DNA from 4 places in the Blastococcus goldschmidtiae genome. Region 1 is predicted to be linked to each of the others. Evidence: riboswitches for the same ligand, from Rfam matches in the RefSeq annotation. Region 1 holds a riboswitch; each other region holds the start of a gene.
The links. Region 1 has a riboswitch for cyclic di-AMP ahead of RM425_RS06740 (M23 family metallopeptidase). Riboswitches for the same ligand answer to the same signal wherever they lie in the genome.

Region 1 (7,622 bases):
CGAACGTTGTCACGGCGCAGCGACCGTGGGGATTGATCGTTGCGGCGATCGCCGTGGTCGTCTTTGCCGCGGCTGTCATCAGCTATGCCGTGGTGCAGGTCGACAAGGCCGAGGCCATGCGTGTCGATTCCGTCGAGGAGATCGACGGCATCGAGGTGTTCGACTACGCCGCCGGCCAGGAGCACGTGAGCAGCGAGGTCGACTACGACCAGACGCCTCCGGTGGCCGGGCCGCACGACGAGGTGTGGGCTGACTGCACCGGGACCGTGTACGAGGTCGATATCCGGCACGAGAACGCCGTGCACAGCCTCGAGCACGGCGCTGTGTGGATCACCTACGACCCGGAGGCGGTCTCCGAGGACGACATCGCCCTGCTCGCCGAGGTCGCTGACGAGTCCGGCCGGATGCTGTCGCCCTACGTCGGCCTGGATTCGCCGATCAGTGTCCAGTCCTGGAACCACCAGCTGAAGGTCGACTCTGCCGCTGATCCTCGCATCAAGCAGTACGCCGATTTCATGACCTTCAACGCCGAACTCTTCCCCGAGCCGGGTGCCACCTGTCAGAGCCCACAGTTCCTGGCCGACCCGCTCGTGGAGGATGGCGCCGCCCTCGACCCCGATTCCGGGACGTCGGCGCCGTGATCAGCTCGGCGCCCCGCGCACGCACCGCCAGGTGGATTCCACCGGCGCGTCGGCGGGAGCGATCGACAGGTCATCCAGTTCCGGACGAGTGCCGTGCCGGGCGAGCGAGTCGACGATCAGACCGGTGGGGAGGAGCGGTGACGGAAGAGACGACCGCTCGGTCGGGGTATCGCCCGCTGCGGGCCCTTCTGGGCGTGGTCGTCGCAGTCGGGCTGCTGCTGCTCGGCGGCGGAGCGGCCGTGGCGCTCGGTCTGGGTCGGGACGAGGCGCCCGGCGCGGATTCCGTGGACGCCGGCTTCTCGCGAGACATGTCCCGCCATCATCTGCAGGCAGTGGAGATAGCCAACCTGGCGTTCGAACGCACCGAGAATCCAGAGATCCGCCAGATGGCGTTCGACATCTCGGCCACGCAGACCAATCAGGCCGGTCGCATGCAGGGCTGGTTGTGGCTCTGGGGAGTCCCACCCGCTGGTGGCGAGACGATGGCCTGGATGGCGACCGACGAGCACGCCGGCCACGACGCGGCCATGGGGGCCGACGGCCTGATGCCGGGCATGGCCACCGAAGTGGAGTTGGCGGAGCTGCGCGACTCGTCGGGCACGGCATTCGACAGGCGCTTCCTGCAGCTGCTGATTCGTCACCACCAGGGTGGTCTGGAGATGGCGGAGGCGGCTGCGGATCGTGCCGAGGAGCAGGCGGTGCGCAGTCTCGCGGGCACGATCGCCGAGACGCAGACTGCCGAGACCTCGACGATGACGAAGATGCTGAGTGCCCGCGAAGGCGAGCCCTTGCCCGAACCCTGAGGCGGGGTCAGGCCCTGCACTCCCTGAGTGGTGTCGGCGCCGAGACCTTCCTCAGTCGATCGTGGCCGATCACGAGCCCGCCGAAGGTGGGTCCTTCCGGCTGCAGTACTTCCTCTGTCCTCGGCCTTGCGGCAGGCGTCCTGCTCGGCCCTCCTGTTCGCCGAACCTTGCGCTGACTGCAGGTCGCCCCGCTCTGTCGTGGGACGACGGTGACTTTGCTGGTCACACCGGCCGCCGTTACCTGACCGTGACAAACTATTCGGTGTCGTAGTACCGTCTCGCCCGGTCCGGTTGAGCCCGCGTCCCTCGACCGAGGGGCCTCGGCCGGATCCCGCCGAACTGTCATCGATGACCACCATCAGGACAGACCGGGGACCCACAGTTCCCTCGGGGTGAATCCTGCGCACTGCCCGGTGCCAGGTAGGGCGCCTTCCCGCCCGAACCCGTCAGCTAACTCGGTAGGCGGCGCGAAGGAAATGGAGCTCGTCGCGTTGGCGACCCTGCGTGCACGACCTGTCCGCGACGACCTCTCACCCGGTGAGCGATCTGAACCCTTCCGCCGGCGCCGGCGACGTCTCCTCGGCAGCACGATCGCGGGCTCTGCGCTGGCTGCCCTGATGAGTATCGCCATCAGCTTTTCGATGACTCCAGCCGTTGCGGCGCCGGGTGACGAGGCTGCGGTCGCACGGTCCGACCGTGATTCAGCGGCGGCTGAGGTGCGACGTCTCGAACAGCTGGTCGCCGAGGCGGAGGATGAGCTCTCGCGCTTCACCGTCGAGGCCGAGGCGGCCGCGGACGCCTCTCGGCGGGCACAGGAGGAGCTCGCCGCCGCGCAGGCCGCGGCATCGGCTGCGGAGGTGGACCTCCAGACCGCTACGGCGGCGGTGGAGCAGGCGCGGGCCGGAGTCGCCCGTCTGGGCCGGGAGAGCTACATGGGAAGCGATTCCCTGGAGACCGCGGCGGCCTTGCTGGACTCGGACGGCCCGGCGGAGTTCCTGCAGCGAGCCTCCACACTGGAAATGCTGACCGACGATCGCGCGGCCGAGCTCACCGAGTTCCGTGCGCTGGAGCGGGAGAAGGCCGAGGCCGGACGTGTTGCGCAGATGGCCCTTTCAGAGCGCGACCAGGCGGCGGCCGGCGCGGCTGAGCTCGAGGCCGCTGCGCAGGCGCGACTGGTCGAAGCCAAGGATGCCTACGACAGCGTCACCTCTGAGCGAACTGCCCTGCAGGGCCGGCTGCAGCAGGCCGAGATCGCGCTGCTCGAGCTCGAGGGCGCCGCGGACGGGCGGGCCGCGTGGGCGGATCGGATCAACACGGAGAACGCGCAGAGAGACGCACAGGCTGCCGCCACAGCGGCGGCGGCTGCCAGCGGTCGCGCAGTGGCTCCCACCACTGGTCGCGTGACCTCCTGCTACGGCTCTCGCTGGGGAACCATGCACTACGGCGTCGACATTGCCGCGCGCATCGGCACGCCGATCTATGCGCCCGAGGCCGGGCGGGTCCTCCAAGCCGGTCCGGCCAGCGGCTTCGGGCTGGCCGTATACGTCCAGCATCCCGACGGCTCGATCACTGTCTACGGGCACATCAACGACTACTTCGTCCAGGCCGGTCAACAGGTATCGGTCGGCCAGCAGATCGCCGAGGTCGGCAACACCGGCCAGTCGACTGGCCCGCACCTGCACTTCGAGGTGCGCACCGGCGGGCTCAACGCTGACCGAGGCAACCCGATCCCCTGGTTGGCGGCGCGCGGCGTCTCTCTCGGCGGAGGATGTTGAGCGATCGGCGCGTGTGCAGGTGGGCGCACCAGGGGCCGAGCGGGGGGCTCATGGATGCAACGCGTCCGTGGGCCCCCGATTTCGTGCGATCAGATCTCTCGCCGGTCTGCTGTCAGCAGCCCGTGCTCCTCTTGAACGCCGGACGTGCGTCGCTGAGTCAGCCGTGGCGGAGCAATGGTCGAGCCCGGGACGGTGCTCGGCTGGTTACCCCGTCGCCGCTTCCGTCGCCAGACGTCGCCCGCCAGAACCGCGACTGACAGGACGGCGCTGACGGTCAGGATCGGCGGGACCAGATGCGTCCACGAGTCGATGCTCGCCACGGAGGCGCCGACGCCGACGTACAGCACCGACCACGGCACGAGCCCGACTGCGGTCCCCAACAGGTAGGGGACGAGCCGGACGCCGCTCAAGCCGGCCGCGTAGCTGACGAAGACGAACGGGGCCACTGGCATGGCTCGCGCAACGAGTACCGAGACGAAGCCTCGTTGGCTCATCACCCGGTCCAGCCGAGCCAGACGCGCGCCGGCCAAGCGCACCACAGCGTCACGGCCCAGCCACCGGCTCAGGACGAAACCGGCCAGACCACCGAGCATTCCGCCGCCCATGGCCACCGCCAGCCCCGCAGGGAAGCCAGCAACGGCACCGACCAGGACGGACAGCGCCGTCCGGGAGATGGGGGTCAACAATGCGACGGCGACCCCGAGGACCACCATGGCCCACCTCACCCAGCCGCCCTCAGCCAGCCAGGCGCGCATACCCTCGACGTTCGGCAGCTGGACCGATACGGCAACCGCTGTGCCGATGAGCAGGACCGCCACCGCGGCAAGGACACGCACCGAAACCCGCCGGGGGAGTGGGGTCACCCCGTCACCCGGACAGGTAGCTGCCCCGGCATCCGGCTGGAGCGGCGCGCCTTCCCGAGGTGTCGCCTGCGGACCAGTCGCATGAGCAGAGCGACCAGCAGGACCAGCGCCATGGCCGCGAGCATCGGTACATCCCCCGTGTACACGGGGTGAAGATTATTACGTCTGGTAGTAGCCGACCGTGGGAGTGCGTCGTCACGGTCGCGCGCAACTGTGGTGAGCTCGGAACCCGATAGTGCTCCCAGTACTGTACCGACCTGAACTCCATGAAGGGGCGCCGCTGGACGACGCTGCGACTCACTGGAGGACCCTCGACGAGCCGGTGACTGACTGAGAGGGTCGCTGGCGCACCCCGGGTCCCCACCGGATCACTGCCCGCTGGGCTTGCTGGAGGTCACAGCCAGGCTGAGTTCTGCAGGGGATCCGGTGGCCCGGGACGTGCCGACTGGCGACAGGGCTGAGCGCCTCGAGCGCCGATCAGTGAGCGACCGGCGTGCACGTCCCGAGACCACCGGGTGCTTCCCCGCTGCTGCAACAGCCAGGAGGCACACATGAACGATCCCACCGTCGCGGCCCGTCCGGCAGGGCCGGTGTTCGCCGGCATCGACTGGGCCAGTGCCGACCATGCGGTCTGCGTCGTCGATGCCGCCGGCGCGGTGTTGTGGCGCCACACGGTCGCGCATAGCCGCGCCGGGCTGGCTCGACTGGTCACCCGCCTGACCGAGCTGTACGTGGTTCGAGTCGGCATCGAACGCCCCGACGGGCCGGTCGTGGAGGCGCTGCTCGACGCCGGCCTGCCGGTGGCGGTGGTGCCGCCGCGGCAGGTGAAGAACCTGCGCTCTCGTTACCGGGGCGCGGGCAAGGACGACCGGTTCGACGCCTATCTGCTGGCCGACACGATGCGCACCGACGGGCACCGCTACACCGACCTGACCCGCGACACCCCCGCCACCACCGGCCTGCGCGCCCTGGTGCGTGCCCGCCAGGACCTGGTCGAGGTTCGGGTCGGTCTGGTCAACCAGCTGCGGCACACCCTGGAGCTGGCCTTTCCCGGCGCAGTGGGGTTGTTCTTCGACCTGCACAGCCCGATCGCCCGCGCCTTCCTGCAGCGCTTTCCCACCGCGGCCGAGGCAGCCGTCCTCGACGAGGAGACGATGGCCGCCTGGCTGGCCGCTGAGGGCTACTGCGGACGCACCCCGGCCGCGGTCTTCATCGACCGGCTGCGCAGCGCCCCGGCCGGGCTCACCGGTATCGAGGCCGATGCCCGCCGGCACATCACCCTGGCGCTGCTGGCCGCCATCGACGCCATCGAGGCCCAGGCCGCCGCCCTCAGCCGGCGGATCAAGGAGACCCTGGCTCTGCACCCGGACGCGCCGATCTTCACCAGCCTGCCCCGCGCCGGCCAGATCAGAGCCGCCGCCCTGCTGGCCGAGATCGGCGACGCCCGCGGCCGCTATCCGACCGCCGATGCACTGGCTGCCGCGGCCGGTGCCTGCCCGGTTACCTTCGAGTCAGGCAAGCATCGCGCAGTCGGGTTCCGCTACGCCGCCGACGCCAAGCTTCGCCGGGCGCTCACCGACTTCGCCGACGACTCCCGCCACGCCAACCCCTGGGCCGCCGACATCTACACCCGCGCCCGAGCCCGCGGCATGCGCCACCCACACGCCGTTCGAGTGCTGGCCCGCGCCTGGACCGCCGTCATATGGCGCTGCTGGCAGGACTCAGTTCCCTACGATCCGGCCCGCCACGGCGCCCTCAACCGCTACCTCAACCAGGACGCCGCAGCGGCGGCTTGACACAGGGCTACTCAGCCGGTGAGCACCTCTGGGCGACCCGCATCAGGGTCGGGGTCATCCCCTCCGTCGGCAGGTCGTCCCGCCAAACGTCGCGGACTCTCTGGATGACCACCTCCGGGAGACCCAGGCGCCGTCGGTTTGTCTTGGCGGCTTACTACTACGTGGACCAGTACCCTGAGATCGGTTCGTGAAGGGGGTGGTCGTGCCAATGCGAAAGCTGTGGATCCTGTGGTTGTTCGCCGGTGTCCTGTCGATGCACGGCGCCCAGCACGTCTTCGCCGAACCGGGGGTCGGCGGTAGCGCCTCGGCGCACGCCGATAACGGCATCGGTCACCCATCCGCAGCATCGGCCGCGTTCAGCCCGGAGTCTTCGCTCAGCGGTTCCTCCGTGGCCGCCCCCATCCAGCGTTTGGCGGCAGTAGCCGGGATTCCGACGCCGGGTGATGCACCGGATCATGACCTCGCCAACCACGCGTGGTCCCTGTGTCTCGCGGTCTTTCTGGCTGGGTTCCTCGCTCTTCGGGCAACGGGTCGAGGGCGGCGCCTTGCTTCGTCGGCCCGGTGCGCCGTCGAACGCGGGCTACGACCGCCGATGGGTTGGTTGAGGCCTCCACGACCACCGGAACTAGCGTCGCTGTGTCTCCTGCGGATCTAGGCCGACCGATCTGGACCCCGCCGACCAAGGCGTCGGAGGGGTCGAACGGCACGCCGGCACCGCAACCAACAGGAGACTGCAATGACCCGCACCACAGCACGACTCGTCCAGCTGACCGGCGGACTCATCGCCGGCACGATCATCCTGACCGGTTGCTCGGGCAGCTCCGGTGGCTCCTCCGCCGGCAGCAGCCCCGGGGCGGAGAGTTCTGCGACCGAGGAAGCGACGTTCAACGATGCTGACGTCGCCTTCGCGCAGGGCATGATCCCGCACCACGAGGGGGCCCTCAGCATGTCAGATGTCGCCGCGGAGCGAGCCACTGATCCCCGCGTCGTCGACTTGGCCAACCGCATCGAGGCCGGGCAGGACCCGGAGATCGATCTGTTGACCGGATGGCTCGAGGAGTGGGGTGAGCCGCTCGAGTCCGATGGCATGGGTGGCATGGACCACGGTTCCAACGACATGGACATGGACATGGAGGAGATGCCCGTCGCGGGTCCCGAATTCGACCGGATGTGGCTGCAGTCCATGATCGAGCACCACATGGGTGCTGTGCAGATGGCACAGACGGAGCTCAAGGATGGACGGGACACTGAAGCGCTGGAGCTGGCGCAGCTGATCAGCGAGACGCAGATGCAGGAGATCGCCGAGATGGAGGCACTACTCGTAGAGCTCGGCGGCTGATCTCCACCTGGTGCTGCCGGTCACTGATCGGCAGCACCAGGTGCCTGATCACCCTTATATTCCCGCCTCCGAGAGGCTCCATCGTTGAGCCGACACAGCGGGCGCCGATGATGCGGTCGAACAGCGACCGCCCACCGGTGTGACCGGGCCACCGGCCGCCGACTGCCATTGGTTGTCGATCGGCCGATGACGACCGACGACCCGGGGGCAGCCTCCCAAAATGACGTACCCGCTGGTCCAAGAGCTCGCCGAGAAGATCCCCGTCGCGGTGACCTGCCGGGTGCTCGGCTTCTCCACGCAGCCTTCTACAAGTGGCAGACCAGCCCGGTCAGCCAGCGCGACCTCGCCGACGCCTACCTCACCAACGCCCTCATCGACGCCCACGGCGATGACCCGGAATTCGGC
Region 2 (7,622 bases), 270 kb from region 1:
GACCGCGAGCTGCTGGTCGAAGGCATCCAGCTGGGCGCGCATGCCGGCGATCCCGGCCCGCTGTGCGGCGACCATGTCCGCGACCGCCCGCAGCTGGGCGGCCGACATGGCCCCCGGCGGGCTCGGCAGCGCGGGGATGGACAGCTTGGTGGGCATGGACCCGGCGACGGTCCGGGCCCGGTCGGTGAAGCCCCGGAGCTGCTGCACGAACTCCTCGACGGACCGGCCCACGAGGCCGCCCGGTGGCATGCCCCGTTCGGGTCCTGGTCGTTCCTCGGTCATGACCGGACGCTATGCCGGTGTGCGCCCCGGGGCGAGCGGGGCCGGCGCGCCCGGCGGTGGCGGCACGGTCCGGCACCCCCGGGCCGAGCCGTCCCAGGCCCGGTGCGGAGGTCGTCCCGGCCGCGACGGCCGTCGTCGACGGCCTGGCGGCGGCGGGGGTCACCTCCACGCTCGAGCACTTCCCGGGACCGGGCCGGGTGCGCGGGAACACCGACGACACCGCGGACGTCGTCGATGACGTCACGACGGCCGGGACGACCAGGTGACCGCGTTCACGGAGACGCTGTCCCGGACCGAGGGGCACCCGATGGTGATGACGTCGTCGGCGACCTACAGCCGGATCGACCCGGCCTCCCGGGCGGCCTTCTCGCCGGTGGTCATCGGCGACGTGCTGCGCGGGGAGGTGGCTTTCTCCGGCCCGGTCATCTCCGACGACCTGGGCAGCGCGGTCGCGGTGACGAACGTCCCGGTCGGCGAGCGGGCGGTGCGCTTCCTCGCCGCGGGCGGGACCCTCGTGCTGACCGTCGCCCCCGCCACCTTCCCGGCCATGCTGGAGGCGGTGCTGGCCCGGGACGCGGCCGACCCGGCGTTCGCAGCGGTCGTCGACTCCGCCGTGCGCACCGCGCTGCTCGCCAAGGCCGAGGCCGGGCTGCTCGGCTGAGCCCGGCACGCACGGAGCCGCCGAGATCACGAGATCTCGGCGGCTCCGGGGCGTCGACGTACCGGGATCACGCGATCCCGGCCGGGGGGGCTCAGCTCAGTACCAGCCCTTGGCCTGCGAGTGCGACCAGGCGCCGCAGGGCGAGCCGAAGCGGTTGTTGATGTAGATCAGCCCGGCGTCGATCTGGCGGTAGCCGTCGGAGGTCTTCGCGATGCCGGTGCCGGCCCAGGTGCTGTCCAGGAACTGCGCGATCCCGTAGGCGGTGCTGCGCGGGTTCTGCGCATTGGGGTTCCAGCCGCTCTCCTTGCCCCAGAGCTTCTCCAGGCAGGAGAACTGGGAGCTGTTGCCGCCGAGCTTCTGCAGGGCGTAGCTCTGGTAGGAGCCCGACGGCGCGGCGGGTGCCGCCGGACGCGCGGCCGCGCGGGGCGCCGGGGCGGCCGCGCGGGGCGCCGGGGCGGCCGCGCGGGCGGCGCGGGCTGCCTCCGCGGCCCGGGCTGCCTCCGCGGCGCGGGCTGCCTCCGCGGCCCGGGCTGCCTCCGCGGCGCGGGCTGCCTCCGCGGCCCGGGCTGCCTCCGCGGCCCGGGCTGCCTCCGCGGCCCGGGCTGCCTCCGCGGCGCGGGCAGCCTCCACCCGGGCCGCCTCCTCGGCCGCGAGCCGGGCGGCCTCCTCGGCCGCGCGGCGGTCGTGCTCGGCCTGCTCGGCGGCCATCTGGTTCAGTGCAGCGGCTGTCTGCTCGGCGTCCCGCGCGCTCCGGCTGGCGGCCAGCTTCTCCAGCGGTGCGACGACGTCGGTGTCCAGGGCGGGCGCCGACTCCGCCGTGATGCCGAGCTGCTGGGCGACGCTCATCGACTCGGTCTGCGCGACGGCCTGCGCCTCGGGCTCACCGGCCGAGAGGACGCCGACCATGACGGCGCCGGCGGTGGCCACGCCGACGAGGGCGGCGGACCGGCGCGCACCGAGGGGCGGGCGGTTGCGGAGACGTGCGTTCACCGTGGTGCGGAGGTTCATGAGGAGGTTCTGCTCCGGGGGTCAGGGCGCAGCAGAGCAGCCGCCCTCCAGGGGCGGCGAGAGCCTGCGGCTGTCCAGTTCTTCCGTGAGCCGCCTACCGGGTTAGCTGACGGGTTCGGGCGGGAAGCAGCCCTACCCCACCCCGGACTGGAGGTCCGGGGCCGGGATTCACCCCAGTACTTCGGTGGGTCCCCGGCTCGCCCCTCGGGACGATTCGGCGGCGCCCGGCGCGGAACCCTCGGGTGAGGGAGCCGCCGGCCGGACCGGGCCAACGTAACGGCTGTTATCGGTTCGTGACAACGCCGTGACCGTATTTCTTGGCGTGACGCATCTCCCGTCCGCGCGGCCGGGAGGGCTCACGGCAGCCGCCACACCGTCGTCCGGCGGACGCGCGCGGGCCCGCCTTCGGTGTCGACGACGTCGTGGACGGCCGCCTCGACCAGCCGGTGGTGCGGCAGGTACGGCCGTCCGGGGTCACCGATCAGCACCTCGGCGCCGGTGGCCCGAACGGCGTCCAGGAACGGCAGCACCCGGTCGGTCATGATCCGGTCGTAGCAGACGTCACCGGCCAGGACGACGTCGACCGACGGCGGCCCCTCTCCCAGCAGATCGCCCACCGGCTCGATCCCGGCCACGCCGTTGAGCGCCGCGTTCTCCGGGATGGCGGCCAGCCCGAAGGGGTCGATCTCGCTGGCCACGACCCGCGTCGCGCCGGCCATGACCGCCGCGACGGCGACCAGCCCGCTGCCGGCGCCCAGGTCCAGCACCGACCGGCCCGCGACGAGCTCCGGGTGGTCGAGCACGTAGCGGGCCAGCGCCTGCCCACCGGGCCAGGCCGCAGCCCAGAACGGCGGCTCCTGCGCGGTCCGGCCCTGCTCGACGGCCATCGCCTCCCACAGCGCGACGACGTCGGCGGCGACCAGCAGCTGCACCTCGGGCACCAGCGAGGGCCGGACCGGACGGGTGTGGGCGCGGATGAACTGGGCGGGCACGGTCACCCGGTCAGTCTCGCGCGGCCGTCCCGCCCATGTCGGAGGAGCTCTGGCCGGAGGAGCTCTGGCCGGAGGAGCTCTGGCCGGAGGAGCCCCGGGCGGCGATGCCCCGGGCGACCAGCCGCCAGTAGCTGCCCGGCCGCAGCCGCACGAGCGCGTCGGGCACCCGCGCGCTGAGGCCGATGAGCAGCCGGGGACGGCGCTTCTCGATGGCGGCCACGATCTGGGCTGCCGCCTTCTCCGGTGGGATGCGCAGCAGCCGGGCCATCTGCGCACGGCCCTCCGCCACCTCGGCGGGATCCACCCCGGAACCCAGGCGCGCGCTCTCGGCGATCCGCGTCCGGATGCCGCCCGGGTGGACCACGGTGACGCCCACCTCGTCGTCGGCGAGCTCGTGCCGCAGCGACTCGCTGAAGCCGCGCACGGCGAACTTGCTGGCGGCGTAGGCGGCCTGGCCGGGCGGGGCGAAGATGCCGAAGATGCTGGAGACGTTGACCAGGTGCGCACCGGGATGCGCCTTGAGCGTGGGCAGCAGCGCCGCGGTCAGCCGCACCACGGCACGGAAGTTGATCGCCAGCACCCAGTCGAACTCCTCGAGGGTGACCTGGTCGAAGCGGCCACCCAGGGCGACGCCGGCGTTGTTCACCAGCAGCGTCGTCCCCGGGTGGGCGGTCTCCAGCGCGGTCCCCAGGGCGTCGGTGGCCGCGTCGTCGGCGAGGTCGACGACGTAGGTGTCGACCTCGAGCTGAGGATGAGCTTCGCGGATGCGGTCGGCGACACCCGTCAGCCGGTCGCCGTCCCGGTCGACCAGCACCAGGGCGCTCCCCCGGTCGGCGAGCTGGACGGCGAGCGCCTCGCCGATGCCGCTGGCGGCGCCGGTGACGACGGCGGTGCCGCCGGCGAACTCGTAGGCGCGCATCAGGCGGCCACCCGCTCGGCGCGGGTCGGCGCGGCGCTGAAGGTGATGCCCTCGTCCTCGAGCGGACCCCGGCGCATCATCCGGACGTCCCGGATGTAGTTCTGGTGCAGCTTCCACGGCGTGCGGCTGCCCTGCTTGGGCAGCTGGGCCAGGCTGCGCTGCACGTAGCCGGCGGCCAGGTCGAGGAAGGGCAGGTCGGCGCCCTCGGGCGGCGCGACCGGCGTGGAGACGGCGAGCCCGCGCGCGTCCATGTGCTGCAGCAGCCGGCACACGTAGCGGTTGATCAGGTCGGCCTTGAGCGTCCACGAGGCGTTCGTGTAGCCGATGACCATCGAGAAGTTCGGGACGCCGGAGAGCATCATCCCCTTGTAGGAGACGGTCTCGGAGACGTCGACGGGCGTGCCGTCGAGGCTGAGCGTCATCCCGCCCATGGCCAGCAGGTTCAGGCCTGTCGCGCTGACGATCACGTCGGCGTCGAGGTGCTCGCCGGATTCCAGCTCGATGCCGGTCTCGGTGAAGGTCGCGATGCGGCCGGTGACCATCGAGGCCGCGCCCTCGCGCAGGGTGCGGAACAGGTCGCCGTCCGGGACGAGGCACAGCCGCTGGTCCCACGGGTCGTAGGGCGGGTTGAAGTGCGTGTCGACGTCGACGCCGGCGGGCAGCTGCTTCTCGGTGAGCCGGCGGATCAGCTTCCGGACGCCGTCGGGCCAGCGCCGGCTGGCCTGGAACAGCGCGGTGGTGGTCAGCACGTTCTTCCACCGCACGATCGGATAGGCGACCTTCGCCGGCAGCCTGCGGCGCAGGAGCTCGGCCAGCGGGTCGGTGCCGGGCAGCGACATGATGTAGCTCGGCGTGCGCTGCAGCATCGTCACGTGCGCGGCGTCGTCGGCCAGGTTGGGCACCAGGGTCACGGCCGTGGCGCCGCTGCCGATGACGACGATCCGCTTGCCGGTGGCGTCGAAGTCCTCGGGCCAGTGCTGCGGGTGGACGATCTCCCCGGTGAACCGCTGCTCGCCGGCGAACTCCGGGCGGAAGCCCTCGTCGTAGCGGTAGTAGCCGGAGCACACCGACAGCCACGAGCAGGTGAGCTGCACCGTCTCGCCGGTGTCGGTGCGGCGAGCGGTGACCGTCCACCGCGCCTCGGCGCTCGACCAGTCGGCCGAGAGCACCTGGTGGTGGAACCGGATCCTCTCCTCGACGCCGTACTCGCGGGCGGTGTCCTGGATGTACCCCCGGATGGACGCGCCGTCGGCGATGGCCTTGGCGCCGGTCCAGGGCCGGAAGGCGTAGCCGAGGGTGAACATGTCGGAGTCGGAGCGGATGCCCGGGTAGCGGAACAGGTCCCACGTGCCGCCGATGGCGCCGCGGGACTCCAGCACCGCGTAGCTCTTGTCCGGGCACTCGACCTGCAGGTGGCAGGCGGCGCCGATGCCGGACAGCCCGCCGCCGATGACGAGGACGTCCACGTGCTCGGGACTCATGTCCACACTCCAGGTAACGGGCCGGCCGAGGCGGCTCTGAGGGTTCGGCGGTGCCGCGGAACGCTGCACCGCCGACGCTATCGACACCCTGTCGAACGAGTCAACAGGGTGTCGAGCTACGGCGCGTTCGCCGGTACTCTTCCTGCATGTCCGACGGCGCCGCTCCACCGCCGGTGGCGGGGCGCGGCCGTCGTCCCCCGCGCGCCGGCGGGGACGACCGGGAGCTGGCGATCCTCGCCACGGCCGAGCGGCTGCTCGAGGAGCGCACCCTGGGCGCCATCTCGGTCGACGACCTGGCGCGGGGCGCGGGCATCTCCCGGCCCACCTTCTACTTCTACTTCCCGTCGAAGGACGCCGTCCTGCTCACCCTGCTCGACCGGGTGGCCGCCGAGGCCGACGCGACCATGGGCGCGGTGTTCGACACCCCGGCCGCGGGGCCGCGGGAAGCCTGGCAGCGGGCACTGGCCGCGTACCACGAGACGTTCCGCAGGCACCGCGCCCTCACCGTCGCATGGGCGGAGGCGCGCTCGACCAGCGAGGCCGTGCGCACGCTCTGGGGCGAGGTCTTCGAGCGCTGGGTGCAGCGCTGCGCGACGGCGATCGAGGCCGAGCGCGCCCGCGGCGCGGCTCCGGCGGGGCCGGCGGCCCGCGACCTGGCCATCGCGCTCACCTCGATGAACGAGCGCGTCATCTACGGATCGCTCAGCGGCGACGGGCCGGCCGTGGCCGACGCCGACGTCGTCCCGGTGCTGCTGCGGGTGTGGCTCGCCGCCGTCTACGGCGACGAGCCGCACTGACCCCTCAGGCCTCGACCGCGGCGTTCTCGCCGGTGACCGCCTCCAGCTCCTTGCCGCTGGCCCCGGTGCGGACGACGGTGACCGGGCACGGCGCGTGGTGCACCAGCTTGTCGCTGACCGAGCCGAGCAGCAGGCCGGTGAAGCCACCCCGCCCCCGGGCCCCCATGACCACCAGGCTGGCGTTCTCGGCGGCCTGCATCATCGCCTGCTCGGCCGGGCGGTGCGCCACGTGGCAGGTGACCCGCACCTCGGGAGCCAGTCCGGCCATCCCGACGTGCGCGGTCAGCTCGTCGTGGACCGCCTGCTCCCACTCGGGCAGCGGGGGGACGTACCCCGCCGTCCCGCTGGCCGGCTGCGGCGCCGTGGTCATCGACCAGGCGCGCACGACGTGGAGGTCGACATCAGCCCGTGCCGCGAGCTTGCCGGCCCAGATCAGCGCCTCCTGCGCGCACTTGGATCCGTCGTGCCCGACGACGATCCCGCCCTCGATCTCCACCGTCTTGGCGACCTCGCTCACCGCTGACCTCCTGTGCTCACTCCGACGACTGGACGCCGCACTCGCAGCAAGGCTCTCATTCCTGCACGACCGACGGGTCGCCCGGCGTGCCCGGCGCACAGGTTCAGGAGGACACGGGCACCGGCCGCCGCAGCAGCACCACGCCGTCGCCGGCGGCGCGCTGGCCGGGCGATGCGTCCATCGGCGCGGCGACCCGGACGTCGGCCGGGCCCGATGCGACCAGCTCGGCGTCGTACTCCCGGCCCTCGATCGCGACGTTGGGCTCGACCGCTTCGGGCACCGTCGCCGCGACCGCCTGCAGGGCCTCGCCGATGCGGCTGCTCAGCGCGCGCAGCGACCGGCGGGCCTGGTCGCGCTGACCGCGCAGGTCGGTCACCTGCGCCTGGAGCTCGGTCAGCCGCGCCTCGGCGGAGGCCGTGGCCTCCTCCCGCGCCCGGGTCGCCTCCTCGGTGATGCGCCGCCGCTCCCCGGCGGCCTCCGCGGCCAGCCGGTCCCGGTCCCGTGCCGCCTCGGCCGCCAGCCGGTCCCGCTCGTCGGCGGCTGCCCGCAGGAGCTCGGCGGCCTCCTCCCGGGCACGGTCGAGCATCGCCTGGGCCACGCCGCGCTGCTTGCGGGCGTGCTCGCGCAGCTCGTCGGCCGCGCGTACCGCCGTCTCCTTGATCTCGTGGGCCTTCCGCAGCCGGGCATCGGCCTCGCTGCGCGCCTCGGCGACCAGCTGCTCGGCCTCGCGCGCACCCGCGTCGATGAGCGCGGCGGCCTCCTCGGCGGCCAGCCGCAGCATCTCCTCCACGCGGTCGGACACCGGGAACACCACCCGCCCGCGCGGCGCGTCGGCCATCAGGCGGCGGGAGATCTCCAGCTCGGCCGAGCAGGCGCCGAACCGGCCCAGCAGGTCGTCGACCTGACGGCGCACGGTGCGCAGCTCCGACTCCGCCCAGGATACGTAGGTGTCGACCTCCACCGGG
Region 3 (7,622 bases), on a different contig from region 1:
GGGGCGTTGGCTGCGACCGCTCGTGATGGCTGGTTGCGGGAGCATCGGGTGCCTAGAGAGTGCCTGCCGAGGGGCCCGTCCCAGCGACCTCAACGCCAATCTTCTCCCAGGCAGGGGACGTCGTCGGCGCCGGCATCGCCTACGTCGACCGGCCTGCTCGAGCGGCCCCCGCCCGACCGGGAGCGCGCCGCCGTCGCCGGGCGGCGCCGCGCTGCAGCGGGAGGGCCCACGACCCCGTCGGCGGCGGCCCGCCATCGATGACGCATGCGATGTCGCTGTAGGTCAGTCGGCTCCGCCGTCCGACTGCTCCTCACCTCGCGGTTCGACAGCCTCGTCACTGTGGATCACAAGGGTGCCGGACTCGGCTCCCGCGTCCTCGAGACGCCAGATGAGCTCTCCGACGTGCCGTTGCAGCCGCTGCCACTCGTCGTCCGGGTGCGTGGCGCCTCCGTCGAGCTCCCGGTGCTCTGCGAATGCCCGCAGGTAGGCCTTCAACCCCGCCCCCAACGTCATCAGGTCGTATCCAGACAGCGTCACGCTGTACGTCGTGCCGGGCTTCATCCCGCGACCGTAGGCAGTCCGTCAACACGCTGACCGGAGCGTGTCGACGACCTCCGTGGGTTACCTCTGCGCGGTCACCGCCCTCGGTGGTGCGTGCACAGGACTGCTGGCACGCCGCGTCGAGCGCGCGATCCACGACCAGCACGGCGAGGGACTGATCTCCACCGAGACAGGCCAGGGGCCATGGCTGCGGCGGCGTGCCCGAGCGTCGGGCGGCCCGTCGACAGCGCCCCCTGCCCCACCGAACCTTAGGGCAGGGGCCGCTTGTCGTCGGTCCTGAGCTCAGCGGACCACCGCGTTCAGTCGGTTACCCGGCTCACCGGAACGCCACGTGGGGGTGATCCATGTGGTTGGCCGTGGCGGATCCACGGTCTTCCATCGCACGCCACGCCCAGCCGGTCCACGGACCGGCGATCCGCTGCCGCCAGATCACGCTCTCGACGCCGAGTCGCGCCGCGTTGTCGATCACGAACTGGGCGACGGCGTCGCCCTTGGCCCGATCGGAGTAGACCATGAAGTCAGCCGCGCGGCCCTGGGTGGGGGTGTGCCCGGGGCGGGTGACGACCGTGGAGACGCCGAACCGCTCGGCGATCTCCTGGACGCCGGGCCGGACGTGCGGATCCCACGCCCCGTAGGCGCTGGAGGGAGCAGCCGCTCTGTGGGCCGGGGCCGGGGCCGGGGCCGGGGCCGGGGCCGGGGCGATGGCAGACCGATCCACCCCTCGGCTGGCGCGCTCGGAAGCCGCGCGCGGCGCGGCTGCCGGGACCGCCTCTCCGCTGAGGACGAGCCGCTGACCGACGCGCAGGACGTTCGGGTTCGCGCCGATCGCCTCTCGGTTGAGGGCGTGCAGCTGCTGCCAACTGGTGCCGTGGCGGGCGGCGATCCTGCTGAGCGTGTCTCCCGCCCGCACGGTGTACGCACCCGAGCCGCTGGCCGCTGACGGCGTCGGGCCGAAGCCGCCGATGCTGAGCACCTGACCGATGCGCAAGACGTTCGGGTCGGACCCGATCGTGTCTCGGTTGTCGGCGTGGATCGATCGCCACGAGGTGCCGTGGCTGGCCGCGAGCTCGCCGAGGGTGTCGCCGGAGCGAACTGTGTGGTCCCCGGAGTGGGCCTGGGCGGGGGCGATCATCCCAACGGAGACGGCCGCTGCTGCCGCGACGACCACGGCGGGTCGTGCCACGGCCGCCACGACAGGGTTGCGGGTCGGACGGCGATGCCGCCCCTTGTAGCGCTTGGACATGGGTGATGACCCTCTCGCCGCCTACGGGGTTAGCTGTCGGGTTCGGGCGAGAGTTGCCCGGCCGCATCATGCGGCTTCACCCCAAGGCCCGAAGGCCTAGTCCTACGAGGTGGGTCCCCCGCGCCTGCCCGTCGCTTTCGACAGGACCGGTGACGGTGGGCAGGTTGGGCGGTGCCGTCATCCGGGTCCACCGCTCGGCGAACCTCAGCACGGTAGGCAGACCCCCGACGCAGGCAGCAACCCCCGAGCCAGTTTTCCCTGGCTCGCCCGCGAGGATGAACAACGCGTCACCGGGAGCCTGCACCGCGTGTACTTGTCAGCTCCGGCCGACCACTTCTTCCGGGGATAGCCGGTCTGGGAAGTCCCACCTCTGGTTGATGGCGAGCAGCCGGTAGGTATCGCGGCGCCGTAGCCGGCGGTCGGCCCTAGGTGCGGGCCCCGGTCTTCGTCGACGTGCTCCCCGGAGAAGGGCGGCACCTGGATTGGTGGACGTGGCCGAGGCGCTGCGGGCTCACCCGGACCGCATGCGCCCGGTCGCAGCCGATCGAGACCGACGCGCAGCCCGTCCAAGGGACCCCAGCTGGTGGCCCGCATTGAGCACAGCAGCCCGCGGGCGAGGCCGATCGGCGGTCGCCTGTCGTCGCAGTCGCTCCGCCCGGTTACCCGGAGCCCGACTGCGATGCCTGATCGCCGAGGCCCGGGAATGATCCCAGCTGCTCGGCGACCCGGGGCACATCCCGCCCTTGCGCTACCCGGTCTGCTCGCGGATCTCGAACACCATCCGCACGGCCCGCTCACGCAGCACGTCGGGATACTTCTTCGGTGCTGGCACTGCGCCACCCTTCCGTGGAGTCAGTGCCTCCACCAGACCCGGCGCGGTTCAGGTCGGAGCGACGACGGGTGTGGGATCGGTGCGGTTGTCCGACCGTGCCGTGCGCGCCAATCGACGCCCGCCGGTGAGCGACAGAACGGCAGTGAAGACGACGGCGCCGGTGAGGACGATCATCGTCCCGGAAGGCACGTCGAGGTGGTAGCTGAGGTTCATTCCGACGAAGCCGCATCCAGCGCCGATGACTGTGGACAGCCAGAGCATGCGGGAGAAGCGGTTGGTGAGCATCCTGGCTACGACGGCGGGGATCACCAGGGTGGCCGCCACAAGGGTGACCCCGATGACCGTAAGGGTGGCGAGGATCGCCAGTGAGAGTACGAGCATGAGCAGGGCATCAGTCCGGGCGACACGTACGCCGCTGACGTCGGCGACCTCGGGGTCGAAGGTGGCGAACAGCAGGGCGCGGTAGTTGAGGAAGATGACTGCGACGGCGAATGTCGTGATGCCGGCGAGGGCCAGAACGTCTTCGGCCGAGACTCCGATGATGCTGCCGAACAGCGCGGCGTCGAACGAAGGTCCTCTGCTGCCGTAGTGCGACAGCAGCGCCACGCCGAGGGCGAACGACGAGGTGGTGATGACGCCGATCGCCGCGTCGGCGCCGATTCGCCGGCTGCGGGTGACCTTGTTGATGGCCAGCGCGGAGGCCAGGCCCCACACCCCGGCGCCGAGGTAGTAGTTGATGCTGATGATGGAGCTGGCCGCAAACCCCCCGAAGATCGCGTGGGACAGGCCATGGCCGATGTAGCTCATGCCGCGCAGGGTGATGTAGACGCCGAGGAGGCCGCACAGGCCGCCGGCGAGGGTGGCGACGCCGAGGCCCTTGATGAAGAAGGCGTAGGCGAATGGCGCTAGAAGCGTCTCCATCAGGCGCTGGCGCGGTGATCGGCGGCGTCGTAGCGGTCGAGGACCACGGGCATGCCGAGATGCTCGAGCACCTCCACCGGGGCGCCGAACGTCCGCTCGAGGACGGGGCCGGTGATGACCTCACGCGGTGATCCCACGGCGAGGACGGTTCGATTCAGTGCGACGAGTCGAGGTAGATGGGCGGCCACGCCGTTGAGGTCGTGAGTGGTCAGGAGGATGGCGACGCCTTCGGCGTTGAGCTCGCCGAGCAGGTGGAGCATGTCGTGCCGACTCGTGAGGTCCACCCCCGTGGTCGGTTCGTCCATGAGCAGCAACTGCGGGCGGCGCAACAGGGCCCGGGCGATGAACATCCGTTGCTGCTGCCCGCCGGACAATTCGCGGATGTGCCGTCCGGCCAGCCCCTCGATGCCGAGGCGGCCCAGAACTCGGTGGACCTCGGCCCGCTCCTGGCGGGTCGACCACGGGAGGGTCCGCCCGGTACGGGCCATCAGCACACACTCGGCGACGGTGACGGGAAAGTTCCAGTTCACGGTTTCCAACTGCGGCACGTAGGCCACAGCGAGGCCTCGACGACGGGTGATGGTGCCCCGCTGCGGTGTGGCCGTACCGGTCAGAAGTCGCAGCAGGGAAGTCTTGCCCGAGCCCGAGGGCCCGACCACACCGATGAAGGCACCGGGGGGAATGGTGAGACTGACGTCTTCGAGGACCGGGCTGGCGTCGTAGCCGAATGTGGCGCCCTGGATTCGGACCAGGTAATCGATGGTCACCTGCTCGAGGTTCACTGCGGGTACGTGGCGTCGTCGCGGACCGCGGGAGTGGTGTCCAGGGCAGCGAGCAGGGACGCCTCGCCACCGAGGCCGTTGATCATGGTGACGTAGTTGTAGCGCATGAGGCCCGTCCAGGAGTGCTCGGGGTCGCCAGGCTCCCCGGGCAGGTCGTCGTCGCGCAGGGTGTCCTCGTACCGGGCGCTGGTGGCGCGGCCGATCTCCTCGAGTACGGCAGAGGGGAACACCTCCGAGCCGAAGATGACCGAAACGTCCTCGGCCCGCACCTGGTCGATCAGCGCCGCGACCTCCCGCGGCGTGGGGTCCTCGAAACTCTCAGGCTGAATCGCTCCGATGACTTCCCACCCATAGGTCTCGGCGAAGTAGGCATAGGCGTCGTGGTAGGTCAGCAGCTCCCTACTGTCCGCCGGAACCGACTCCTGGTCGGCCCGCAGTGCGTCGGAGAGCTCAGTGGCCTGGGCGTCGAACGCCTCGTAGTTGCGCTGATAGACATCCTCGCCGTCCGGATCCGCGTCGCTGAGGGCATCCCGCACCACAGCGGCATATCGGATCGCCCACGTGGGGTCGGTCCAGAGGTGCGGATTCGGCTTCCCCTCCTCCCGCGGGAAGGAGAAGTCGTAGATGTACTCGCTCTCCGGCAGCACCTGCGTCCCGACCTCCACCAGTGTCGCGCCGTCGGCCATGTTGGCCTCGGCCAGGTCCTTCGTCGGTTCCTCCAATTTCAGTCCGTTGATGAAGACGAGATCGGCCTCGGAGAGCACCACTGCCGCACTCGGCGGGGGGTCGAAGGTGTGTGAATTCGTTCCCTCTGGAACCAACCCGATGATCTCGGCGCGGTCACCGGCGATGCCGGCGACGATCGACGTGATCGGAGCGACCGTGGTGACCACCTGCAGTCGTCCATCCCCGTCGAAAGAGGACGTACCGCCGTCGGCACTGCAGCCGGCTACGAGCAGGCAGCTCACGACAGCCATGACAGTCGGAGCCAGGAAGCCGGGCCCGCGCACGGTGCTCATCACGGCGCGAGGCTATGAACCAACAGCGCTTGTTGCAACGCGGTTGCAACAAGGACTCCCCCAAAGCGTGACCTACTGGGCCGCGACCCCGAGCAGGCCCTGGGTCGAATCGGGAACTGCTGCACAGATCGGCGACAGGTCGGGACAGGCCGCCCGAGCTGACCGTGTGTGGGTGATGGATGGTCTCGTAGGGCGTCGGTCGACCGAGGCCGGCTTGCCGGCGTCGGTCGACCGAGGCCGGCTTGCCGGCGTCGGCGGCGCTGAGTGCGCTCGACCCAGGCGACGATCGCGATGCGCAGCTGCTGGCGGTTCGGTGTCGCGTGCGGCACGGCAGCACCCCGCTGCACGTCGAGCTGCCCGACGTCATGGAGCCGTCGTTGAGCACACCGACCCGGGTCGCGGTCCGCTCCGGGCAGCGGAGTGACCACGCGTTCTGACGAGTCGTCGACTTTCTCGCACCCTGGCCGGCCGAGCACCAGCCTGGCGCCAAGATCCGGGCGGAAGCTACACCGGCCCCGGGGACATCGGTTCGAGTGCAGGCCGAATCGTCACGTGACTGTAAGAGTGGGGAGCCACGATGGGGTGAATCCTGCTGTGCCGACCGGCGTGAGGTGACTTCGACTAGCGGGACAGCCCGACGCCGTGTTCCGATCGCGTCCTCGGACACGCTTGTAGGCCTTCCACTTTGGGCCGGCGTGGATCCAGGGAAGGAAGGCAGATGTCAAACACGAGCAAAAGTCGACGCGTGGGCGGCTCGATGGCGGTGGCAGGGGCCACCACCATCGCGGTCGCCGGCTCGTTGTTGGTCGGCCCCGCGGTGGGGTCGGCCTCCAGCCACCGGGAAGCTCCCCTGATCCTGAACGATCCCCTGGTCGACAACACCGACGTGTACGCATTCGTGTCGCCCGACAAGGCCGACACGGTGACGCTGATCGCGAACTTCGCGCCGTTCTCGGTGCCGGGCCAGGGGCCGAACTACTACCCGTGGGCGACCGGTGACACCGCCCGCTACAACATCAACGTCGACAGCAACGGCGACGCGACGCCGGATAAGACGTACCGGTTCACCTTCACTACCGAAGACCTCCGGCCGGAGGTCACGTACGAGGAGGCGGCCGACGGCACGTTCCTCTACAACAACGGGGTCGTCGACTCCTTCGATGACGAGAACCTGCTGTTCAAGCAGTTCTACACCGTCACCGAGGTGGGCGCCGACGGCACGGAGACCGTGCTGGTGGAGAACTCGCCGGTGGCACCGGACTTCGTCGGCGAGGCGTCGATGCCGAACTACGCAACTCTGCGGGAGTCGGGCATCTCGCAGCTGCAGAACGGTGGCACGGCCTTCGCCGGCCGCGCCGAGGACCCGTTCTTCCTCGACATCCGGGTGTTCGACCTCATCTACGGCGCGGACCTGTCCGAGCGGGGCGACGACACCCTGGCCGGCTACAACGTCAACTCCATCGCGCTGCAGCTGCCGATCGACGCGGTCGTCACCGAGGGCGAGCCGGTGATCGGCGTGTGGAGCACCACCGAGCGGCCGTCCACGCGCACGATGGCGGCCGACGGAACGCAGACCTACGACGGTGACTACGTCCAGGTCTCGCGGCTGGGCAACCCGCTGGTCAACGAGGTCGTGGTGCCGATCGGCCTCAAGGACGCCTTCAACAGCCTGCCGCCGGCGAAGGACTCCACCGTGCAGGCGGTGGTGGACCGGGTGCTCAACCCGGAGGTGCCGCAGGTGGTCGAGAAGCTGTACGGCATCCCGGCGCCGGAGGGCCCGCGCGATGACCTCTTCACCATCTTCCTCACCGGCATCCAGGGCCTCAACCAGCCCGCGAACGTGACGCCGGCGGAGATGCTGCGGCTCAACACCTCCATCCCGCCCGCCGCACAGCCCAACCCGCTCGGCGCGCTGGGTGGCGACCTCGCCGGCTTCCCCAACGGCCGCCGGCTGGTCGACGACGTGGTGGACATCGAGATCCAGGCCCTCGAGGGGGCGGTGAACGTCGATGGCCGCGGTGGCAGTCTCACCGGGGTGGAGATCGTGGAGCCGCTGGCCAAGGGCGACCTGGTCAGCAGCAACGACCGGAAGTTCGGGCAGACCTTCCCGTACCTGGCGCTGCCGTACTCGGCCACGGAGGTGGCCGGCTCGCTGGGTACCAACCCGACGGGTGGCGTGGCGGCCGGCGGCGGCGGTACCGCGATGGACACCGCCTCGGCACCCTCCTCGACGAGGGTCTCGGGTGCTGTCGCTGGCCTGGCCG
Region 4 (7,622 bases), on a different contig from region 1:
ACCCCGGTCAGACCGGGCATCTGCAGATCGAGCAGCGCGACGTCGGGGTCGGTGGCCACGACGACGTCGACGGCACCCGGCCCGTCGGCGGCCTCGGCCACGACGTCGAGCCCGCTGTCCTGCAGCAGCATGCGCAGTCCGGTGCGGAAGGCAGGGTGGTCGTCCGCGAGCACGACCCGGATCACGGGTGTCCTCCTCGCGGCAGGACCGCAGCCACCCGGGTGCCGCCGCCGGGCTCGGCCGAGACGCGGCAGGCGCCCCCGAGCTCCGCGGCCCGGTCGCACATCGACTGCAGACCGAGCCCGGCCACGGCCTTCTCGGAGCACCCGCGGCCGTCGTCGACGACGGCGATGCGCACGGCGTCCGGGTCACCGGCCAGGTGCACCGCGATGTGCCCGGCACCCGCGTGCCGGACGGCGTTGGTCAGCGACTCCTGGGTGATCCGGAAGGCGGCCACCTCGACGGCGGCCGGCAGGCCCGCCAGGTTCCCGCTGCCCTCGATCCGGATGTCCGGCGCACCGTTGCTCCCGGCGAGCAGGCCCGGACCGCCGGCCTGCAGCGCGCCGAGTAACCCGAGGTCGTCGAGGGCCGGCGGGCGGAGACCGTGGACGATGCGGCGCACGTCGGCGACGGCGACCTGCAGCTGGTCGCGCGCCGTGGCCACCAGGGGTACGGCGCGCCCGGGTTCCTGCCCGAGCGCCCGGTCGGCGACGTCCAGGGCCATGACCGCCGCCGCGAGCTGCGGGCCGAGGCCGTCGTGCAGGTCGCGGCGGATGCGGCGCCGCTCCTCCTCGCGGGCGGTGACCAGCCGGTCGCGGGAGCGCTCCAGATCGGTGGCCAGCCGGAGCGCGAACCCGACGGCGGCGAGCTGGGCGGCGACGTCGGCGAGCAGCGACTCGTCGAGCGGGTCGAGGCCGTCGGTGCCGGCGCGGTGCCCGACCCGGAGGGTGCCGACGACGCCGTCGTGCCACCGCAGGGGGAAGGCGTGGACGGCGAGCTCCTCCTCCCCCACCGACTCCACCACCGGCGCGGCGTCGGGCCGGTCGATCCGGAGGGAGACGGCGGGCAGCTTGAGCTCCGCAGCGATCGCGGTGCAGGCCCGGGTCAGCGCCTGGCGGGCGGAGCCGGCGATTCGCAGTGCCTCGATGACCCGGCCGAGCACCCGGTACGGGTCGCCGCGGGAGCCGTGCAGCAGCCGGTCGACGGCGCGCTGGATGCGCACGTACAGCGGGTGGAAGACGGCGGCGACGGCGACCGCGCCCACGAAACCGACGAGGGAGTCACGGCTGCCGGCGAGCCCCCCGAGCCAGCCGACGACGGCGACGTACACCAGCGCCGAGCAGGCCAGCAGCGCCGTCCCGACCAGGGTGCGGTTGACGACGACGTCGATGCCGAACAGCCGGTAGCGCACCACCGCGACACCGATGGCGAGCGGCACGGCGAGGGTGACGACGACGTTGATCGGCGCCGGGGCGACGAACGCCGCCAGCACGGCCAGCGCCAACGCGTAGCCGACCCAGGCGATCTGCCGGCGGCCCTGCGGGTCGGCCCGACGGAAGCGCAGGACCAGGCTGACCAGCCCGAGCAGGGCGAGCGCCGGGACGAGGGGGTCGAGCAGCGTCTGCGCCCCGTCGAGGAAGGCATCGGGAACCGCGATCGCGACGGGGTTCGCCGGCTGGTCACCCTCGGGCTGGACGTCGGTGAAGGCGGTGAGCACCGACATCGTGCCGATGACCACGACCGCGGTGATCGCGACCGGGCGCCAGCGGCGCGACGGCAGCCGCCCGTCCGGGAAGACCAGCGGGAGCAGGGTGGCGAAGGTGACGAACGACGGCACCCAGGTCCAGAGGGTGAGCCAGGCGGCGATCCGGAAGACCAGCGCCGGGTCGTCGCCGGAGGTGAAGCCGTGGACGGCGAGGCCGACGGAGCCGGCGTACACGCAGGCGAAGCAGCCGATGAGGGTCATGAGCTGCAGCACCCGGTGGCCCGGCACACGGCCGAGCAGCGTGGCGCCGACGATCGCCATGGCCGGACCGACCACCGGCTCGGGCGACGCGAGGAGGTCCACCCGGTCGGCCGCGGGGGTGGCCAGACGCGCGCCCAGCCCGACGACCAGGTAGCCGGTCGCGGCCGCGGCGGAGAGCCGGGCCGCCGTGGTGGCGGCCCGGCCCTTCTGCGTCGCGCGCTCCTCGAACACGGGCTCGACCACCTCGCGGGCGACGCTAACCGACCTGATGGCTGCTGGTCAGGGGGTTGCCTCGTCGATGCGACCGGTCCACCACTGGCGATCGGTCCGCTGGGCGATCGTGACGGCCAGGCCGAGGGAGGCAGCGGCGAAGAGCCAGTGCGGATCGACGGGGCCGGTCGGGAAACCGCCGAAGTCGAGGACCAGGAACACCAGCAGGACGACGGGGATCCAGATCGGCACCACGCGGGTGCGGAGGTAGCCGATCGAGGTGAGCAGCACCGAGCCCGCCATGCCGAGCAGGAACGGCACCAGGATCAGCGCGGCGAGGGCGCTGGTCTGCGCGTCCTCGATCAGCGCGACCATCGCCGCGCGGTCGGGCTGGTCGACGGCCGCGTGGTCGATGATCGAGACGGCGTGGATGCCGACGAAGCCGAGCGCGCCGACGAAGCCGAGGACCATGGCGGTGGTGCCCAGCCGCGGCATGTGCGGCCGGACGAGTTGCGCCATGGCGACCAGGCCCAGCAGCAGGAACGGGACGGCGATCGTGCCGACGACCAGCCCGACCGCGGCGAGCGTCGGGCGCTCGGCCCAGGCGTCCAGGCTGCCGGCGACCGATCCGCCCTGGCCGACGACCCTGCCGATCAGGGCCTCGGCGAGGTTGAGCGCGGCGCCGACCGTCAGGCTGACGATGGCGGTGCGCCGTCCGAACGGTGCGGGCCGTGGGGCCGGCGGGTCGTGCGGCGCGGGCCGCGCGGGAGCCGGGGTCACGTGCTCAGCGGTCATGGGGTCCACCTCCGACGCCTGGCGGGTCCCTCCCGCCCGGCGAGGACCACGGTCGAGCGGGAGGTGTCCCGGCGTCGTGGGGCGATGGTCCTGATCTCGCCGGGACCGGTTCGCGGCGGCGGAATCCCGCGAGGGGGCGGGGACGGTGCGTTGCGCCACGCCGCCGCGACGAAGTAAGCGGCCGGTTGCGATCGGTCATGCACGCGTGCCGCCACGCCCGGAGCGCCGTCGGCGTCCCCCGTGGTCGGCTCGCGAGTCGCCCGTCCGGCGCGGGTCCGCGGTCGTCCGGCCGGCGCGTCCGGGGACGCACATCCGTCACTTTGTGACGACCGGATGACCGACCTAGCGTCGTCGCGGTCCGGCCGAGGCCCGTTCGTCACCGCCCCAGGTGACACCCGGCCGGACACCGCCGAACCGGCGCCGGACTCTTCGCGGCGCCGGACCGGGGACCCACCGCAGTCCTGGGGTGAAGCGCGATCCGGCTCCGCCGGTAGCGCCGGGCGATCTCCCCGTCCGAACCCGTCAGCTAACCCGGTAGGCGGTTGATGGAGAACAGGAGAACGCGTCGTCCATGACGACTACTCGCACGTCCACGATCACCCGCCGCTCGTTCCGCGGAGCAGCGCTCGCCCTTCTCACCGGCGCGGGGATCGCGCTCTCTCCGCTCGCCGCCTCGGCGAGCCCCGGCCCCGGCGCCGTCGCCTCCCTGCCGGCCCAGACGTCGGTGTCGGCACTCACCGCGGTACCGACCGCCTACGGGGTCGCGCCGCGCGACCGGGCGCTGGCCGCAGCCCACGTGGCGATGGCCCAGCGGGGCAAGCCGTACCAGTGGGGCGGCACGGGCCCCGGCGGCTTCGACTGCTCCGGACTCGTCTACTCGTCCTTCCGCGCGCTGGGCGTCAACGTGCCGCGCACCTCCCGCGCCCAGTCGACGGCCGGGCACTACGTCAGCCGCGCCGACCTGCGCGCCGGTGACCTGATCTTCTTCTACTCCCCGGTGGGACACGTCGGCATCTACCTCGGGTACGGGGTGATGGTCCACTCCTCGACCTACGGCAAGCCGGTCTCGATCGTGCCGGTCAGCTCGGTGCCGGGCTACAACACCGCGCGTCGGGTCGCCTGATCCGACTCCACCGGCTGGGTCCGCTCCCGTGTGCGGAGCGGACCCAGCCGTCGGCTCGTCGACGCGGCGACACGTCGACGTACCGACAAGTCGACACAATGCGCCAAACGGACGGACCGGTTTCGGGGTGCTTACGCCGGAGCCTCCGAGGTTCGCCGCCGTTAGCGTTACGGAGAGAGATCGGCCCGTACTGGTCCGTCACCACCCCACTTCCCCTGGAGTGCTCCGTGTCTTCGTTCCGCCCCTTCCTGTCGCTGGTTCCCGATTCCTCCCCGGCCGCTGACGAGTCGGCCTGGCCGCAGCCGTGGTCCGAGCCCGCTGCGGACTCCTGGTCGCAGCCCTGGGCCGCGGCGCCGGCCGGCGGCGACGAGTCGTGGCGGCTGTCGGCGCTGTGCGGCGAGACCGACCCGGAGGCCTTCTTCCCGGAGAAGGGCGGCTCCACCCGCGACGCCAAGCGCGTCTGCACCGGATGCGAGGTCCGGGCCGAGTGCCTGGAGTTCGCGCTGACCAACGACGAGCGCTTCGGCATCTGGGGTGGCCTGTCCGAGCGCGAGCGCCGGCGGCTGCGCCTGCAGCGCCGGGACGCCATCACCGCCTGACGCGTGGTCGCGACCACCCGGCACATCCCGGGTAGGACGACGGGGTGACCTCTCCCCCGCCCGTCCTGCTGCTCGACGTCGACGGCGTGCTCAACGCCGTGCGCCCGGACCTCCCCGAGGGCTGGCAGCGCGGGCGCTTCAACGGCTACGTGCTGTCGTGGGACCCGGCCGTCGTCGCCCGGCTGCGGGCGCTGCACGAGTCCGGCCGGGTCGAACTGCAGTGGCTGACCACCTGGACCGAGCTGGCCGACCGGCTGCTGGCCGAGCCGCTCGGGCTGCCCCGCGGACTGCGCACGCACAGCCGCGACCTCCTGCCCACCGGGTTCGGTGGCGCGCTCGGCGGCATCGCCGGGTGGTGGAAGCTGGCGGCGGCGCAGGCGCTCGCCGAGGCCGAACCCGGCCGGCGCATCGTCTGGGTCGACGACGACCTCGCCGACCAGGCCGAGGACACCCGCGACTGGCTGGCCGCGAACGGCCAGGTGCTGGTCGTGGCACCGCACTACACGCGCGGACTCACCCACGCCGAACTCGACCGGATCGAGGCCTGGCTGGGCACCGCGGGCTGACCCGTCCCGGAGCACCGCGCGATCTCGCGCGGAGAGCCCGGCTCACAGGTCGCCGACCTACCCTCGCGACCGACACCGACCAGAGGAGCAGCACCTCATGGGCTCCTACGAGCCGGATCCCCCACCGACCCGCCGGTTCCGCCGCGGCCCGGCCGGCCCGGGACCGTCCGGGTACGCGCCGCCGCCCGAGGACGACCGGTACGACGGATATGTGCCGTCCGAGCACGACAGATACGACGAGTACGGCCGGCCCGTGCGTCGACCGCGGTTCGACCGCCCCCCGCCGTCGGGGAACGACTGGTACGGCGCTCCCCCGGCGGGCGACCGGTACGGCGCCCCGCCAGCCGCCGCCCGGTACGGCACCCCGCCCGCGCGGCCCTTCCCGCCCGTCCGCCCCTTCCCGCCCGACCGACCCTTCCCGCCCGAGGGGACCGCGCCGGAAGCCGGTCGCCGCGGCCGGCCGGCCCGCACCGGGCGCCCGCGCCGTCGGATCCTGCGCCGGGTGGCGCGCCTGCTGGTGGTGCTCGCCGTCGTCCAGGCGTTGGTCGTCCTCTCCCTGCGCTGGGTGGACCCGCCGACGACTGCCTTCATGTCGGCCAACCCCGACGGCGCCATCCAGCAGTCGGTGCCGGTCGAGCACGTCTCCCGCACGTTCCTGGCCGCGGTCATCGCGCACGAGGACGCAGCGTTGCCCACCCGCTCCGGCGCCTTCGAGTGGTCCGACCTCTGGGACCGGGCGCAGGCGCACCTCGCCGGCGAGGACGACCCGTCGGGGTCCACCATCCCGCAGCAGGTGACCAAGAACCTCTTCCTCAACCAGGAGCTGAGCGCGTTCCGGAAGGGCGTCGAGGCGCTGATGTCGGTGGAGGTGGCGGCGCTGATCGACGACCGCCGGATGCTGGAGCTCTACGTCAACTACGCGCAGTTCGGCCCGACGCTCTACGGCGTCTGCGCGGCCTCCTGGTACTACTTCGACGTCGCGCCGCGGGACCTGTCCCAGGCGCAGGCCGTGCGCATCGTCGGCCTGCTGCCCTCCCCCGGGCACGTGCAGCGCGCGCCCGGCGGCGGCATGGACTTCGAGGTGGACGACGGCATGGGCTGGCTGTCCCGGTCGCACGTGCTCAACGCGGAGGCGCGGGTGCCGCGGCACCTGGACCGGCTCGGCACCCAGCCGGTCGAGGACATCGGCATCACCGGCTCGGCCTCCGACCAGGAACCGTCGGGCGACGACTGCACCACCCGGCCGGACGAGATCGCCGAGCTGATCGCTGCCGAAGGGACCGGCTGAGGCTCAGGCGCGCGGGGGCGTCCAGCTGGTCGAGCCGTCCGGTCGGGTCGCGGAGGCGTCCGTGACCAACTCGGCCCGGCCGCGCCCGAGGATCTTGGCGTCGTACAGCGCGCGGTCGGCGCTGCGCATCAGCTGGGACGCGCTGTCGCCGGTGCGGTACTCGGCCACGCCGCAGGAGAGCGAGACCGCCGGGTCGAGGGCGCACACCCGGCGGACGAGGGCGAGCGCCGCCGGGCCGCGTGTGCCGGGGAGCAGCAGGGAGAACTCGTCGCCGCCGTGGCGGGCCAGGAAGGCCCGCTCCGGCACCTCGCCGCGCCACACGTCGGCGACCCGGCGCAGCACCCGGTCGCCCTCCTCGTGGCCGTAGGTGTCGTTGACCGCCTTGAAGTGGTCGACGTCGATGAGCACCGCGGACAGCGGCTCGCCGCTCCGGGCGGCCTCCGACATCAGCTCCTCGAGCGCCCGGTCGAACCCGCGCCGGTTGCTCAGCCCGGTCAGCGGGTCGCGGCTGGCGTCCGAGGCCAGGGTGACCAACTGCCGGATGACCGTGCCGATGCTGACCAGCACGAGGTCCAGGCCCAGCGCCGTCCCCAGCCCGACGTCGCCGGCGACCAGCGCCGCAGTGATGCCGACGACCGCGATGCCCAGGTGGGCGTGGGCCTGTCGCGCGGAGAAGAAGAAGTGCGCGTCGACGACGACGAAGGTGATCAGGGTCGCGGCGGCCAGCGATGTCACGGGGTTCGGTGCGAGGGCCACCGCGCTGACGATGAGCACCGTGGCCCCACCCACCGCGACGTGGAAGAAGGCGCGCGGCCAGCGGGATCCCCACCGGCCGACGACGACCGCCGAGAGGAGCGCCACCCCCGCCAGGACGGTCAGGATCGACCGGCGGGAACCGGGCTCGGCGTCGAGGGTGATGAGCAGGCCGGCCGAGCCGCCGAAGGCGTAGAAGGTCGCCAGAATTCGTGCCATGACGCGCGTCGTCGCCACGTCGGGCGCCGCGGACCTGCTCACCTCGAAGTCGTCGGCAGATCGGGCGCCCGGCTTGAGTGCGTCACGCCGTCACACCTACCCG

Region 2: another riboswitch for cyclic di-AMP. It lies ahead of RM425_RS05470 (aggregation-promoting factor C-terminal-like domain-containing protein); the one in region 1 lies ahead of RM425_RS06740 (M23 family metallopeptidase).
Region 3: another riboswitch for cyclic di-AMP. It lies ahead of RM425_RS09475 (LysM peptidoglycan-binding domain-containing protein); the one in region 1 lies ahead of RM425_RS06740 (M23 family metallopeptidase).
Region 4: another riboswitch for cyclic di-AMP. It lies ahead of RM425_RS12265 (C40 family peptidase); the one in region 1 lies ahead of RM425_RS06740 (M23 family metallopeptidase).

The regions. Positions count from the first base shown of each region.
Region 1 is NZ_JAVREI010000002.1:417,320-424,941, forward strand. It holds gene RM425_RS06730 (DUF3105 domain-containing protein) at 1-641, shown strand, start outside; gene RM425_RS06735 (DUF305 domain-containing protein) at 779-1,444, shown strand; cyclic di-AMP (ydaO/yuaA leader) riboswitch at 1,767-1,924, shown strand; gene RM425_RS06740 (M23 family metallopeptidase) at 2,062-3,219, shown strand; gene RM425_RS06745 (TVP38/TMEM64 family protein) at 3,309-4,037, opposite strand; gene RM425_RS06750 (hypothetical protein) at 4,079-4,228, opposite strand; gene RM425_RS06755 (IS110 family RNA-guided transposase) at 4,634-5,878, shown strand; gene RM425_RS21630 (DUF6153 family protein) at 6,087-6,533, shown strand; gene RM425_RS06760 (DUF305 domain-containing protein) at 6,615-7,217, shown strand; partial or broken gene RM425_RS06765 (IS3 family transposase) at 7,417-7,622, shown strand, end outside.
Region 2 is NZ_JAVREI010000002.1:144,701-152,322, reverse strand. It holds gene RM425_RS05485 (hypothetical protein) at 1-282, opposite strand, end outside; gene RM425_RS05480 (hypothetical protein) at 300-548, shown strand; gene RM425_RS05475 (glycoside hydrolase family 3 N-terminal domain-containing protein) at 545-943, shown strand; gene RM425_RS05470 (aggregation-promoting factor C-terminal-like domain-containing protein) at 1,040-1,951, opposite strand; cyclic di-AMP (ydaO/yuaA leader) riboswitch at 2,028-2,181, opposite strand; gene RM425_RS05465 (class I SAM-dependent methyltransferase) at 2,308-2,949, opposite strand; gene RM425_RS05460 (SDR family NAD(P)-dependent oxidoreductase) at 2,954-3,862, opposite strand; gene RM425_RS05455 (flavin-containing monooxygenase) at 3,862-5,343, opposite strand; gene RM425_RS05450 (TetR/AcrR family transcriptional regulator) at 5,490-6,140, shown strand; gene RM425_RS05445 (universal stress protein) at 6,145-6,657, opposite strand; gene RM425_RS05440 (hypothetical protein) at 6,761-7,622, opposite strand, start outside.
Region 3 is NZ_JAVREI010000005.1:36,417-44,038, reverse strand. It holds gene RM425_RS09480 (hypothetical protein) at 283-561, opposite strand; gene RM425_RS09475 (LysM peptidoglycan-binding domain-containing protein) at 878-1,744, opposite strand; cyclic di-AMP (ydaO/yuaA leader) riboswitch at 1,809-1,957, opposite strand; gene RM425_RS09470 (metal ABC transporter permease) at 2,685-3,557, opposite strand; gene RM425_RS09465 (metal ABC transporter ATP-binding protein) at 3,557-4,324, opposite strand; gene RM425_RS09460 (metal ABC transporter substrate-binding protein) at 4,336-5,358, opposite strand; gene RM425_RS09455 (DUF4331 domain-containing protein) at 6,077-7,622, shown strand, end outside.
Region 4 is NZ_JAVREI010000007.1:176,413-184,034, reverse strand. It holds gene RM425_RS12280 (response regulator transcription factor) at 1-185, opposite strand, end outside; gene RM425_RS12275 (sensor histidine kinase) at 182-2,209, opposite strand; gene RM425_RS12270 (hypothetical protein) at 2,246-2,971, opposite strand; cyclic di-AMP (ydaO/yuaA leader) riboswitch at 3,369-3,527, shown strand; gene RM425_RS12265 (C40 family peptidase) at 3,543-4,094, shown strand; gene RM425_RS21805 (WhiB family transcriptional regulator) at 4,322-4,693, shown strand; gene RM425_RS12255 (HAD domain-containing protein) at 4,738-5,259, shown strand; gene RM425_RS12250 (transglycosylase domain-containing protein) at 5,357-6,547, shown strand; gene RM425_RS12245 (GGDEF domain-containing protein) at 6,551-7,519, opposite strand.